Regions from separate parts of the Paenibacillus thiaminolyticus genome, predicted to be linked through region 1. Evidence: a T-box and tRNA genes for the amino acid it is inferred to sense, from the RefSeq annotation. Region 1 holds a T-box; the other regions hold tRNA genes.
The links. The T-box of region 1 lies ahead of argS (arginine--tRNA ligase). A T-box ahead of a tRNA ligase gene usually reads a tRNA of that ligase, here a tRNA-Arg.

Region 1 (4,863 bases):
CCTGGACGGATGCGAGGGCGTCGGCGACATGCGGGAGGCGGTGGCCGCCTGGGTCGAAGGCTGGCTGCTGGGGACGTATGCCTTCGACAAATATAAATCGAAGCAAGCGGTCCGATATGTGGAGACCGTCCGCTTCGATCTCGAGCCTCATCCCGGCTTGGAGGAGGCGATTGCGCTTGGGGAGGCGCGCGCCGCAGGCATCGCGTTTGCGCGCGATATCGGCAACGAGCCGGCCAATCATATGCGGCCGAAGACGCTCGCAGAGCGCGTGGCCGCACGGTTCGCCGCCAGCGGCGTGCAGGTGGCATGCTACGAAGGCGAGGAGCTGGCGGCGCGGCAGATGTGCGGGTTGATCGGCGTCGGTCAAGGAAGCCCCCATCCGCCCGTCCTGATCGAAATGCGCTATTGCACCGACCCGTCCAAGGAGCTTATCGCGCTCGTAGGGAAAGGAATAACCTTCGATACGGGCGGAATCAGTCTGAAGCGGGATCATGATATTAGCGATATGAGAATCGATATGGGCGGGGCGGCCGCCGTCATCGGCGCGATTGAGATTATCCGCCGCAGCGGAATGCGGGCCAATGTGGCGGCGATCATCCCCGCCGCCGAAAATATGCCGGACGGCAGCGCGCTGCTGCCGGGAGATGTATTGGCGTATCCGAACGGCGTCTCGGTTCAGGTCGGCAATACCGATTCGGAAGGCCGGCTTGTGCTGGCGGACGCGTTGATTTATGCGCATGCTATCGGAGCGAAGGAAGTAGTCGATATGGCGACGCTGACGTACTCCTGCCAAGGCGCGCTCGGCTCGAAGTATGCGGGGATCTGGGGAGACGAGACCACCGTGTCGGCGCTCCGGAGCCTGGGCCGTCTCACGGGGGAAAAGGTATGGGAGCTTCCGCTCGCGGAGGAATATGCGGGCTACTTGGCAAGCGATTATGCGGATATATGCAATATCAGCCGGGTTGGCGAGGCCGGAGCGATTACGGCGGCGTTGTTCTTGCGCCGCTTCGTGCATCCGTCCATAAGATGGGCTCATATTGATATGGCGGCCATGAAGGAGGCCACGTCCACGGCCGGGTACGTCGCTGCCGGCGCCACAGGCTACGGGGCCCGCTTGCTGGCCGAATTTGTGGCGGAGCGTTCGTGCTTGTCGTAAAATTTGTTCACAGCAAAGCTCGTTATAGTAAAGCTCGTTCACGAGAGGGAGAGACAGGTGGGGAGAAGCGGTGATTAAAGCAATCTTGTTTGATTTTGACGGACTTATTCTGGATACGGAAACGACCGAATTTATCGCTTTTCAAGAAATATGCAGGCAATATGATTATGAGATGCCCCTGGACGTATGGAGTCAATGGACGGGATCGACCGACTCGGTGCAGCGCGCTTGCCGCCATTTGGAACAGGTGATCGGTACTCCGCTTGATCACGACGAGATTCAGTCCCGCCACGGAGAAGTCTTTCGCGGCATAATCGCCACGGCAGACTTGTTGCCGGGCGTCGTTGAGAAGCTGGAGGAGGGCAAGCGGCGCGGCCTGCGGATCGGATTGGCGACCAGCGCCCATTATGATTGGGCCGTCGGCTATGTGAAGAAGTACGGGCTTCTGGATTATTTCGATTGCATTCGCACGAAGGAGGACGTGATCCGCTCCAAGCCGGATCCCCAAATCTATCGCGAGGCCCTAGCCGGACTGAGCATCCAGCCGCAGGAGGCGATCACGTTCGAGGATTCGTTGTTCGGGCTCCAGGCCGCCAAAGCCGCGGGCGTCTATTGCGTTATGGTGCCGAATGCGCTCACACAAGGATTTACGTTTGAGCAAGCCGATTTGCGGCTGCAGTCGCTCCTTGAGATGAATCTGGAGCAGATCATTGCCCGCGTGACTCGGCACTAAAAGGGAGGGACATCCGTGACACGAAAATTTCCTATGGTTGGCGCGCATACCGGGGGAGGAGCGGCTCCGGACAATACGCTGGAGTCCTTCTGGGAAGGTGTGCAATCGGGTGCCGATATCGTCGAGATTGATCTGAGGGCGGCCGCGGACGGCACCGCCGTTCTGCTGCACGACGCGTCCCCGTTGCTGCGCCAGTATACGTATGAGCAATTGAACCGGGTGGAGAACCGGATTCAATTAAGCCCTGTCTATGAACATCGGGATATCGTGAAGCTCGACCACATTTTCGACATCGCCGAGCAGCAGAGCATCAAGCTCAATCTGGATATCAAAAATGAGGAAACGGTGGCTCCTGCGATGGAATGCGTTCTCCGGCACGGCATGGAGAATCAGGTGTTCGTAACGGGGTGCAGCACAGGGATTGCAGGCAATTATAAAGGGATCCGCGTCGTATACAATACGCCGGATGAGTTAAGCGAAGCGGATATCGCCGATTATGGGGCGTTCGCGCAGCGGATATGCGACGAAGCGCTGCAATACGGCGCCTACGGATTGAACATGGATTACCGGACATGCCGCAGGGAGCTGGTGGAAGCGGCGCATGAGCGTCAATTGGCGGTCTGGGTGTATACGGTGAACGCGGCAGATGAATTGAAGCGATATATCGGTATGGGTGTCGATGCGATTACGACGCGAAGACCTCTTGCGCTGCTGGAATTGAAGCCGTCGGCCGGACGATAACGGGACGGAATGCCCCTGTCCCGCCCATATGTGAATGGAACTGTTGCTTTCTCGGCTCGCGCACGATATAATGTACGACATTAACCGCATATCAGAAGACGATGATCGGGAGAGTACCGAACGTACAGCCGTCAGCAGAGAGCCGGAACAGGTGGAAGCCGGCACGGCAGCGTCAGGGAAGCGGACCCGGGAGTTGAAGGCCTGAACCGAAGCCGCCGCGCAATGTAGCGGAGAGGCGGGAAGTAGGGCATTCCGGCGCAGCCGTTATTCGGGAATAAGGGGAATCAGGCATCAGCATGCCCGGTTCAATGAGAGTGGTACCACGGATCCAATGCCTCCGTCTCTTTGCAGACGGGGGCTTTTTCTATTTTCATGAAAATGTAATGGAGGTTGTTGTCATGTTAAAACACGATACAGCCGAGCTGCTGCAACCCTTCGTGCAATTGCCGATGGAGGAGCTGCTGCGCAGTCTGGAGCTGCCGCCGAAGCCGGAACTGGGCGATTATGCGTATCCTTGCTTTCCGTTGGCGAAGCAGCGGAGACAAGCCCCGCACCAGATTGCGGCCGCGATCGCTACGCAGGTGAACGAGCAGGGCGGGGACGGCGTCCGCGCCGAAGCGGCTGGCGGATATGTCAATCTGTACTTCGATCCGGCCGCGCAGGTGCCGAAGCTGCTCGAGCGCATGCTCCAGCCCGATTATGGACGCTTGCAGACCGGATCCGGCAAGCGAGTCGTCATTGACATGTCGTCCCCGAATATCGCGAAGCCGTTCGGCATCGGGCATTTGCGTTCCACCGTTATCGGCAACGCGCTGGCCAATCTGTATAAGCAGGCCGGGTATGAGGTGGAAAAGGTGAATCATCTCGGTGATTGGGGCACCCAATTCGGCAAGCTGATCGCGGCCTACAAGCATTGGGGTGATGAAGAGGCGCTCCGCCGCCAGCCGATTGAAGAGAGTCTGAAGCTGTATGTGAAGTTCCATGAGGAAGCGGAGCAGCAGCCGGAACTGGAGGACGAGGCGCGCGAATGGTTCCGCAAGCTGGAGCAGGGAGATGCGGAGACGCAGGCCTTATGGTCGTATTTTGTCGATGTGAGCATGGAGGAATTCAACCGGGTGTATGAGCGGCTGGGCGTTCAGTTCGATCATGTGCTCGGCGAGAGCTTTTACAATGACAAGATGGGGGCGGTCGTAGAGCGGCTGACGGAACTGAACCTGCTGGAAGAGAGCGATGGCGCCATGGTCGTCCGTCTTGATGAGGAAGGTATGCCCCCTTGTCTTATTCTGAAATCGAACGGCACGACCATCTATCCGACACGCGATCTGGCTACGGCGATCTACCGGAAGGAAGTGATGGGCGCCGACAAGCTGCTGTATGTGGTCGGTGCAGAGCAGCAGCTTCATTTCCGCCAAGTGTATGCGGTGCTTCGTAAGATGGGGTATGCCTGGGCGGAGGATTGCGAGCATGTCGCTTTCGGCTTAATGACCTTCAACGGCAAGAAGATGTCGACGCGAAGAGGCAAGGTTGTCTTTCTGGATGAAGTGCTGAATGAGGCGGTCGGCAAGGCGATGGCGATCGTCGAGGAGAAGAACCCGCAGTCTCCGGACAAAAAGAGCATCGCGGAGGCGATCGGTGTTGGAGCGATCGTGTTCGGCGACGTGAAGAACAGCCGGATGCTGAGTGTGGACTTCCAGCTGGACGAGGCGCTGCGCTTCGAAGGGGAGACCGCCCCTTATATGCAGTACACGTACGCCCGCACACTGCGTTTGTTGGAGAAGGGGCAGGAGATGAACGGAACGGGTGCACAGGACGGTGCACAGGATGCTGACGAAGCAGCCTCTGCGCCGCTTCAGGGCCTGCACCTGTCCGGCCCGGAAGCATGGGCCTGTGTGAAGACACTGTCTCTGTTCGAGGAAACGGTAGCAGCCGCCGTCCAGCACAATGAGCCTTCGCTGTTCGTACGCATGCTGCTGGAAGTGGCGAAGCAGTTCAACCGTTTCTATCACAATGAGCCGATTCTGGTGGCTGATCCGGAAGCGAGAAGAGCGAAGCTGGCGCTGACCGCCGCCGTCTCCCGCATCCTCCGTCAAGGGCTCCACATTATCGGAATTCAGACGCCCGCACGAATTTAGCGCTTGGGACGCTGTGAATTACGGGCCGCTTCCTCACCGAGGAGCGGCCCGATTGATGCGGCGAACCGGCATTAGTAGGCGCGATTCGTATAGGATGTCGC
Region 2 (4,863 bases), 2.3 Mb from region 1:
CATGCGCCCGATCTGGTTCCGATCGGTGTCGAGCATAATCTGGCCCTGACCGTTCACGGCGAACAGGGAGAGGGTGGAGTAGCTGTTTTTCGCTGACATCTGATTGCCGAGCGTGTCGGCGTCAAGGTAAGCGATGATGGCGCCGGAGATGGATTTCCGTTCAGTCGAATCTTCGGCGACGGGCCGGATCAACGTCAAGACGTTCCGGTCAATGCGATGGTTAGCCGGAATGCTGGTGCGAGTATCGATCCAGACGCCTTGCAGCGAGATATGTCTCGCCCGGTCCAGCGCGAGCGGATCGCGGAACTCTTCCTCAGTCAGCAAATGATTGTCCGAGGTCAGGATGCGTTCGGATTGGAAGGAATAGAAATCAAGCTCGACGACATGCTCCATGCCGCTGCGAATATTGACGAGCACATTTTGCAGTTGACGGACAACTTCGGGATGGCGCGGCGACAGCTCTTTCATGGCGAATTGGGCCAGAATGCCGGGATAGGCGCGCTTGTCGGAATACGTATATTGAAGAAGCAGTTCATCTATCTTCTTGATCTGATCGTTCATTTTGCTCTGAGCGTGCTGGAGCAGCGTCGTGTTGTATAGGGTGGCCTGCTCCCGGATGGTGGAGGTCAGGACGTTCGAGATCGTCAGCCCGAGCACGAGCACGGGGATGGTCGCCAACAGAAGCATGGAGATAAGCATCTTTTGTTTATGGCCGACCGGACGCAGCAGATGGGAGAACTTGTGAGTCTTGGCAGCAAGCAAGGGGCGGTGCCTCCTAACATTTTCAAAATGTCGGGGTAAATATGTTCTAGTATAGCATAATTGAAAGCGCTAACGTCTAGATTCGGAAGCAGCATGGCAAAAGAAAAGGAGGCTATGATTTATGCTGACAGATAAGTATCGTCCGGACGTGATCAGATCGGCGCTAGCTCCAATCCCTGTCTATGAACCGGTACCGGCCGCTGCGCGGCGGGACGCTTGGGTGGCGTTGGACGATGGAGTCCGGTCGTTCTGGATTCGCGAGGCAGAGGCTTGTCTCGGCATGGAGTGGCCAGCGCTGCCAGCCACCTTGTATATGGATTATGTCCGGACGGGGAACCGGACCCGGTACCAGGAGCCCTATTTCGCGCGCCGCAAGGCATTGGCCCGTCTCGTACTGGCCGAATGCATGGAATATGAGGGGCGCTTCCTGGATGATATCGTGAACGGTATCTGGGCGATGTGCGAGGAGAGTACCTGGTGCTGGCCGGCTCATCTCAACGGGGTCAGCCGCGTGAAGAGCAAATCGCTTCCCGATATCGATCGGCCGGTCATCGATCTCGGCGCCGGAGAGACGGCAGCCATGCTGGCTTGGTCGTACTATGTGCTCCGAGATGCGCTGGATGACCATTGTCCCCCGCTGGGCAAGCGCCTTCGCCGGGAACTGCAGACGCGCATCCTCGATTCGTACGAGCGGGAGGACGGCTACTGGTGGATGTCGTTCCAGCCGGATCTCCTCATCAACAACTGGAATCCATGGTGCAATGCCAACTGCCTGTCCGTGCTGCTGCTCGCCGAGGAGAAGGCGGAGCGCCGTGCTGCGCTCGTCCACAAGGCGCTTCGCAGCCTCGACCGGTTCATCGCTTCCTATGAAGAGGATGGCGGGTGTGATGAAGGGCCTGCTTATTGGGTGCGGGCCGCCGCTTCGCTGTATGATGCCCTGCAGCTCCTGCATGGCGCCACGGACGGTGCGATTGATGTATTCCATGAGCCGAAAATCCGGAATATGGCCGCTTATATTCTCCATATGCATATCGGCGGGGATGCGTATGTCAACTTCGCCGATTCGGCGGCGAGAATCACCGTGCCTGCCGGCCTGATCGCCCGCTTCGGCCAGGCGGTCGGAGATGCCCGGCTGGAGGCCTTCGGGCGGCATGTCTACCGCCGGCAGGGAGGGCATCGCTATTGGGAGGGCGAGGAGATTCCAAGCCTGCAGCGGATGCTCTTCGACCTGTTCGCGCTTCCGGATATGGAAGGGCCTGCGGCGGAGCCTCCGGCGCTGCCGCTCGACCGCTGGATGCCGGGCGTGGAAGTGATGGTGGCGCGGGAGCGGGGCGACGGCCGCGGCTGGTTCCTGGCCGCGAAGGGCGGCCATAACGACGAGAGCCACAACCATAATGACATCGGCAGCTTCATCGTCTATGCCGATCAATGCCCGTTGTGGATCGACGCTGGCGTCGGCACCTACACGGCGAAGACGTTCAGCCCGGAACGGTATTCGATCTGGACGATGCAGTCCGGATATCACAACGTCCCGACGGTGAACGGGGCAGAGCAAGCGCCTGGGCGCACTTTCCGGTCGGGTGAAGTCCGTCATGAAGCGGAAGACGGCCTATCGCGCCTGACGGTTGACATTGCCCCGGCCTATCCTGCCGCGTCCGGCATTTGCCAATGGACACGTACCTTCACGCTGCTGCGGGAGAAGCCAGGGGGGAGCGGGCAAGGCGAGGGTGGATCCGCTTCCCGCATCATTGTAGAAGAGACGGTGCAGCTGGAGGCGCCGAGCAGCGACGTGGCGCTGAACTGGATGTGCGTCTATGAGCCGCGCTTCGAGTCCGGCCGGATAGTTTTGGTCGACGAAGCCGGGGCCCCGAAGGCCTGCATGTCGTATGACGAGACGCTGTGGAATACCCGGGTGGAGCTGATCGAGCTGGAGGACGAGCGGCTATGTGGCGCATGGGGCGGCACGATCTATCGGGTACGCCTGACGGCAAAGCGGCCGATTCATGAGGACAGCTGGCGGTTTGTGTTCGATAGGCAGTAGGCCGGAGAAACGGGGCTGCATGCAAGAGAAGCCGGATCCAGTGAAGGAATTCGGCCCGGAGATCTAAAAAAAGACGGCCGCTTGGCCGTCTCTCTTTTTACAGCAAAAACGAAAAAACATCCGTCCCCGGCTCCCTATGCGGAAGGAGCGGTTCGAGATGTTCTGAATGTCTGTAGGCTATTCGTTAAAATATGTCGCTTCATATCAAAGGCATCATCAAGATGCTTATTGGCGCGCCCGCAAGGAATCGAACCTTGATCTCAGGCTCCGGAGGCCTACGTCATATCCATTGGACCACGGGCGCACAATCAGAAGACGCAAAATTTATTATAGTGGATAGGCCACCGGAATGCAAGAGTAAAATAAATGAAATGAATAAGACCCGATAAAGACGGGCAGCGAACACCAGAACTACGCTCAGGTTGTCAGGCGGAGTCCGATAATACCGACGACGATCAACGCCAGGAAAAAGAATTGCTTCCGGGTATAGTGCTCCTTGAACCAGAACAAGCTGACGAGCGTAATCCCGACGGCACCGACACCGGCCCAGACCGCATACGCGACCCCGGCAGGGATGACGCTCATCGCGTGGGTCAGCAAATAAATGGAGGCGACGAGCCCGAGCGTGATAATGACAAGCGGCGTCTTCTTCTTGAAGCCATAAGCATACTTCATGGCGACGACCGAAATGATCTCCTCCAGACCGGACAAGATTAAATAAAACCAGGCCATTAGGACTCACTCCCTTCACGGTTCCCGCACTCCTCGCGGTTCGGGGTCGACAGCTTCATGCCGATAATGCCGGTCAGCAGCACGAGCAGGAACGTTATTTGCAACCCGTTGAACGCTTCACCCAGATAGATGCTGGCCACATAGGTGCCGATCGTGCCGATGCCGACGAACACGGTATATGCGATAGCGACGTTCAGCCTCCGATAGGATTGGATAAGCAATAGGTAGCTGACTGTAATGAGTATGATAACGCCGATCCATTCCCATGTCGTTGATGCGTACTTCAGGCCGGAAGCCCACACAATCTCCATTAAGGCGGCGACAAGCACAAGCAGCCAAGCCATAATAAAACCTCCTCTTGTCTTACAATGCCAATGCAGCAGGACATTCATGCGTGAGAATGGTGTGCTGCACGGAACGCGTGATGATGTAACATAATTCTTCTTCCCGGCGGCGCGGTTCATCCAGCCAGCGAATCAAGGATGTGCTTTGCACGCCAGACGAAGTAATGATTGGCCGGAAAACAGGATGACTGACTGTCATTCATTTTACACCACCATTGATTTTTCGTAAAGGCCATTCCCGAATCTATGCGGTTTCCCGGCCGAAGCCGGACTCTTACCTTGTCCAAAAAGAGCTATATATGGGTAAGGATACGATAGCGGAGATATAATCAGCCGTCTGCTGGGCAATACAATGAATAAGTTATTCTTTCCTTGCCCATTATAGAGGCGGGATACTTGCAAGTTGCTCGATTATTCGCTAGAATAATGGTGGGACACAAATCGTTGCGATGGGACGTTTTTGGTCCAATGGTTGGTTACGGAGCAGGAGTGGAGAGAAATGCGTGATTGGTTACAATTACAGAAGCGACTGCTGCCCGAACTCATCGAACTGTTGAAGAAGCGTTACACCATCCTGCATCAGATCATGTTGTCCGACTGTATTGGCAGGAGGACGCTCGCGACGTCATTGCAGATGACCGAGCGCGTGCTGCGGGCGGAGACGGACCTGCTGAAGGCGCAGGGCCTGATCGAGATCGACAGCATGGGCATGCGCATCAGCGAGGAAGGCAGGCAGCTTGTCCGCCAGTTGGAGCCCTTGATGGGCGAACTGCTCGGCATGCGCCATCTGGAGGAGAGCATCCGTCAGGCCTTCGGACTGACTCAGGTCATCGTCGTGCCTGGCGATTCGGATGTGTCGCCTGCCGTGAAGGATGAATTGGGCACGGCAGTATGCAGCGCTCTCAGCAGCGTCATGGGCAAGGAAGATGTTGTCGCGGTGACCGGCGGCTCCACATTGGCTGCGGTGGCAGATCAATTGACGAG
Region 3 (4,863 bases), 960 kb from region 1:
TCGATATGGAGCAGCCGGGCGACGATCCGGTGCAGGGCGGCCGCCCACGCATCCGCTTCCCGTTCATCCCCTTCGCAGAGACGGCGGTACATCGAAGTGCCGTATATCAACTTAAGGAACTGCTGCCACATCTCGGATGCGAAGTAGGCTAGCGACGGCTCCCGCACCGCCGCGGATTCGTTCACCCGCTCCGCCGGGGCGACCGCATTCGGAGGAAAGGACTCCAAATCAAGCGGTGTCGCTTCGAGGTCGACGATGACACGCTCCTGGCCGCGGTTAAAAAATACCTCTCCTTCGATTCCCCGACGCTTCAGCGTCTGCAAAATGCCGAATTGCAAGAGCGGATGCAGCGGCTCATGCTCCAGCATTCGAATCAACGAAGGATCGATAGAATCATCCTCGGCTGCCGCCAGCTGCTCCAGGACAAGGAGCTTGCGATCATCCATGTCACCTTCGGTCAGCGAGGCAAGCAGCCTTGCGATATATTGACTGTCTGCTTGAAGCTTCTGATGGATCTGCTGCTTCAACATATCCTGTTCCGTATCTCCGCTGTCCTCGGCTTCCTCGGTCCAAGGCTCCGACTCCGGGAAGCCTTCTTCAGCGGTCCGCTCTGCTTCCGGGAACGCCGTTATTAACCATTGCATCAGCGCGTTCCATTCCGCTCTAATCTGATCGTCCTCTCCTCCGCATTGCAGCAGGAAGCGGAGGAGCGCGATCGCTTCTCCGTAACGCTCGGACTCCAGCATGCGTGTCAATTCGATTTGGTAATAATCATGCGTTTTCGGAAACAGAACGACATTGTTTTTTTCCGGCAGGATCTGATCGTCCGTCATGCAAGCACCTTCTTTCTATATCAAGCCGACTACTGTAGCCATCCATCGATTCTATGTATGATTTGCGCGGGATGCGGGAGCGGCGGCATCCGTGACGCCGATAAGCCATTATACCATATCGCCGTGCAGTTCTCCCCCTGCGAATCATGGGGATAGGCCGGATAGCCCCGGACCCTCTATTCAGACTTCCCCTTCCCGTTTCCCTTTATGAACAGCCTGTTCAATTCGGTTGGCGGCAAAACCTAAATTATTTCTTTTAGACGGATTTGTAATATACCCGATAGTACGACGTATCGTTTTTCATCCGTGTCATCCGTGCTCCACTTTTGTACTAAATTGCCGAATCCATTTTCTTTTTTGAGAATAGTATACTTAAAGGAGATAGTCCCCCCAACATTCATGAGGTAAAAGAGATGAATCAGTTTTGGATCTTCGTTTCTGATTGCTTACTGAGAAATATTGTAATAAATGTATAGGCAGCAATTAGGCAGCAATTTTTTTAATTTTACCGTTGCAAGATCAGTGAATTTTTGATACAATCATCATTGTTGCAAAAACAGTTTATCTCTCTTGTCCCAGTAGCTCAGCTGGATAGAGCAACGGCCTTCTAAGCCGTCGGTCGGGGGTTCGAATCCCTCCTGGGACGCCATGTTTTCCTTCTAAACAAGATTGATATTTGAGCATAACGCCCATAAACCTTGGTACAATAAGGTTTATGGGCGTTTTTATATTCTTCCTCACTTTCAAAGTTCGCGATAAATAAAGTTAGAACCCAAAATCATTTTACACATTTTTTACACAAGAAATATCGTCGAGATACCAGGGGCTTATCTATTTCCGAATGCATCGTAAATGGGCCATTTCATTTACTTAGGATGAACACAGCATTGCTCCCGAGATGCATTTACTATTCTTAGCAAATGCAGTAAGGTGGGATTGAATTGCCTCGGTACGTAATTATTAACGCAGACGACTTCGGTCTGTCGTGCAGCATTAATCGTGGTATTATGGAAGCACATCGTTTCGGAACAGTAAGCAGCGCTTCTTTAATGGTCAATACCCTTGGTTTCCTAGAAGCCGTTTCATTGGCGAAATCTACTCCGTCATTAGGAGTGGGATTGCATTTCAACTTAACATATGGAACACCTGCGACGAATCCTCTTCTTGTTCCCTCACTTGTTGGGACTGGAGGCTCCTTTCACGGGAATCACGCGGAATGGACATATCGAGATATCGCACATTATGGCCAATTCCCAGCCATCCGCTCCGTCCTGACTCTCGGTCGGTAGCAGAGGCTGATACGTCAGGAAAGGCAAGAAACCATAATAGGTATGTCCTTATTAACTGGTTATGATACTGGTCCAATCATTTGAAGTACTTTCTCATATTGTATTTTAAGAAAGGGGGGTGGGTTGAATGAGACATCATCGGAGAAAAATAATCACTGTTGTTCTTCACCGTGGTCAAAGAGTATTGGTGGAGTGCAAAAGACGTAAAAGACATTGTTGTGAAAGACATTTTTGATAATTACTCATTTTTGTGGAGCGCCCGTCTAACCATGCTCCACCCCGTGTATACCTGTAAGAAAAGGCCTCGGACTAATCCGAGGCCTTTGCCGTTTATGTTTGATTTGCAACAAAAAAAGAGCCCCACCAGCAATATGCCAGCAGTGCTCCTTTTCACCGCGGCGAAACTTTTGTGTTAGTTTCCCTCCTGCTTTAGTACAAGCATTTAAAGCACTCTCTCATATTGTAATATTAGGAAAGGAGGTGGCTTGAATGAGCCGTCGTCGTAGAGCAATCACTGTTATTCTTCACCGTGGTCAAAAAGTATTGGTAGAGTGCAGACGGAGAAGACGTCGTTTCTAACTACTCCTATTGTCGTCGAACCATGCCCCCGTGTATACCCGTAAGAAAAAAGCCTCGGAATAATCCCGGGGCTTTTCCCGTATATGTTTGATTTGCAGAAAAAAGAGCCCCCCAGCATAACGCCAGCAGAGCTCCTTTTCACCGGTTCCTCCGGATTTGTAAACATTATGCCAAATAAAATAGCCCTGCTGAAGAGGCAGGGCATGTAATGAAGCTGCTCCATGAGTATAAATGCAGGTTCTTGCCAGTAATCTTACTAGAAGATAAATGCACGAGAAACAATTACAAGCAAGATAAACAGAACCAAGATTACACCAACTGAAGTAAAGCATCCGAATCCACATGAGAAGCCTCCAATACCCCCAACAGCACCGCTCATAAGCCAACCTCCTCTCTTCTAGGTACTCATATGATATGAAATGAGCCGGGTTTTGACTTGGCTTGGACCCATTAAGAGAAAATTAGGCTTTGTCTGATAAACTCCGACCATCTCGGCAGTATCCGGCTCGAACATGCCTTCCCACTCCAATGGCGATGTGACACAACACAGTTGATCGGTATGCAGTGCCTGCTTGGCCAGCATTGCGATCAGCTCCGCCGCCCTCTGCCATGCCTTCGGTTCGTCCATTCCTTGGTATATGCAGAGCTCAATCCCGATTGATGGCGTATTGCCGGGCCCGCTATCGTCGCCGGCATGCCATCCCTGCTCGTCGTCCCGCAGGTGCTGATAGATCTCACGGTTCCAGCGGGCAGCCGTCCAGACTTTCAAATGACTCATATTTGATTCCCTATAAGTGAAATAGCCCCCACGCTGCCGTGAGGGCATAATAAAAGCGCCTGCTCATAGCACGGCGCTTACTTCTGCGGGAACTCTTTCCCAGTAAGCTTTTCTTACTCTTCCGGGGTAATCTCACCGAAAGGATTGGCCTCCGTCTTCACGGATGCGCATAACCCCTCTGCATCGATCCACTGGCATTCAAAAGCGAGCTTCCAGAAATTCATGCTGTTTGTCCTCCCTTCAACGAATTATTTCAAGCTTGGCCTTCGTCAACTCAGCACCCAAGCTGTCGACCGTCTGCTTTTGCTGCAAGGTCGGTTATCATTGCTTCTTTCATGTCGCGCCTCCTTTATTGTTCGGCTTGAAACGAGATGACATCCAACCATAATATGTCTGCCGTTTCGCCGTTGTTTGATACTACAAGGACCTTACCGTTGGGGTATATCATGGCTCTCGACAAACTATATACGCCCGTTCCCGAATCACAATACCGCTGCCGACCTAAACCGTGTTGGAGCCTGCCGTTAGCATCGCGTCCATATCGTAATTCCGAACGGGTTCGACGGTTGACTTCGCCTTTAGGTAGTGGAGGCGGTATGGTTGCCAAGCCCGCCTTACACTGTAATGCGTCGTATTAGCTGTGCTTGGGAGTGTATTCGGCGTACCAGAGCCATTATAACCACCTTCATAACTGTTACCGTCGCTTCGTAGTCGCCCTCCGGAAATGCGGGTAATAGAATGATGCAGGGCCGCGCACACTACGCGTACGAATGAACGGATTCCGAGAGGAGGGAGTTTCCTTGTCGACACGCTATATATTAGCTTCTCTAAGCTATTTCAGCATCTTTTTTGCCGGGGTGATCCTGCCGCTCATCATCATGCTTGTAACCAATGATGAGTATGTGAGAAGGCATGCGGGGCGGGCACTTGTTTCGCATATTTTGCCGTACTTCTTTGTAGTCGTAGGGTTATTCAGCTTATTTGCGGTACATCCGTTTTTCAGTATCGGGATCATTTTGCTCCTGGGCGCGATCGCGCTGATTCTCGTCGTCTGGAATGTATATATGGGGATACGCGTACTGCGCGATGGCCGTGTTTTCTAATGGACACCTGCCGAGGAAATGGACGCCCGGATCCGCACGCCTTGCCTGCCGGGTCCGGGCGCACGTGATCCTTATTCGTAGCCGGATTTTCGGCCGCTGTCATCCCACGGGTTTTTCTGAGCCGGATGCTTCGGGTTGGCTTTGATCACCGCATCGGCATGGTTCGGCTGCTGCTCATACTTATTCCCTTTGTTATCCTTGGCGCCTGCCATCTTCTAATCACCTCCCCTCCTCGAGTATCCTCCTCGAACCGGATTGTCCTGCTTCGTCTGATCCGGGAT

Region 2: it encodes a tRNA-Arg, which carries the amino acid that the T-box ahead of argS (arginine--tRNA ligase) is inferred to sense. The anticodon was not compared.
Region 3: it encodes a tRNA-Arg, which carries the amino acid that the T-box ahead of argS (arginine--tRNA ligase) is inferred to sense. The anticodon was not compared.

What each region holds. Positions count from the first base shown of each region.
Region 1 is NZ_CP041405.1:6,376,291-6,381,153, forward strand. It holds gene FLT43_RS28060 (leucyl aminopeptidase family protein) at 1-1,156, shown strand, start outside; gene FLT43_RS28065 (HAD family hydrolase) at 1,227-1,889, shown strand; gene FLT43_RS28070 (glycerophosphodiester phosphodiesterase) at 1,905-2,630, shown strand; T-box leader at 2,723-2,978, shown strand; gene argS (arginine--tRNA ligase) at 3,029-4,762, shown strand; gene FLT43_RS28080 (hypothetical protein) at 4,834-4,863, opposite strand, start outside.
Region 2 is NZ_CP041405.1:4,053,838-4,058,700, forward strand. It holds gene FLT43_RS18075 (helix-turn-helix domain-containing protein) at 1-762, opposite strand, end outside; gene FLT43_RS18080 (heparinase II/III domain-containing protein) at 884-2,803, shown strand; tRNA gene FLT43_RS18085 (tRNA-Arg) at 3,033-3,107, opposite strand; gene FLT43_RS18090 (DMT family transporter) at 3,221-3,535, opposite strand; gene FLT43_RS18095 (DMT family transporter) at 3,535-3,879, opposite strand; gene FLT43_RS18100 (sugar-binding transcriptional regulator) at 4,379-4,863, shown strand, end outside.
Region 3 is NZ_CP041405.1:5,418,582-5,423,444, reverse strand. It holds gene FLT43_RS24050 (hypothetical protein) at 1-833, opposite strand, end outside; tRNA gene FLT43_RS24045 (tRNA-Arg) at 1,406-1,482, shown strand; gene FLT43_RS24040 (ChbG/HpnK family deacetylase) at 1,775-2,122, shown strand; gene FLT43_RS30305 (YjcZ family sporulation protein) at 2,958-3,080, opposite strand; gene FLT43_RS24035 (peptidoglycan recognition protein family protein) at 3,099-3,479, opposite strand; gene FLT43_RS24030 (XkdX family protein) at 3,593-3,703, opposite strand; gene FLT43_RS24025 (magnetosome magnetite crystal formation protein family) at 4,280-4,582, shown strand; gene FLT43_RS29485 (hypothetical protein) at 4,654-4,794, opposite strand.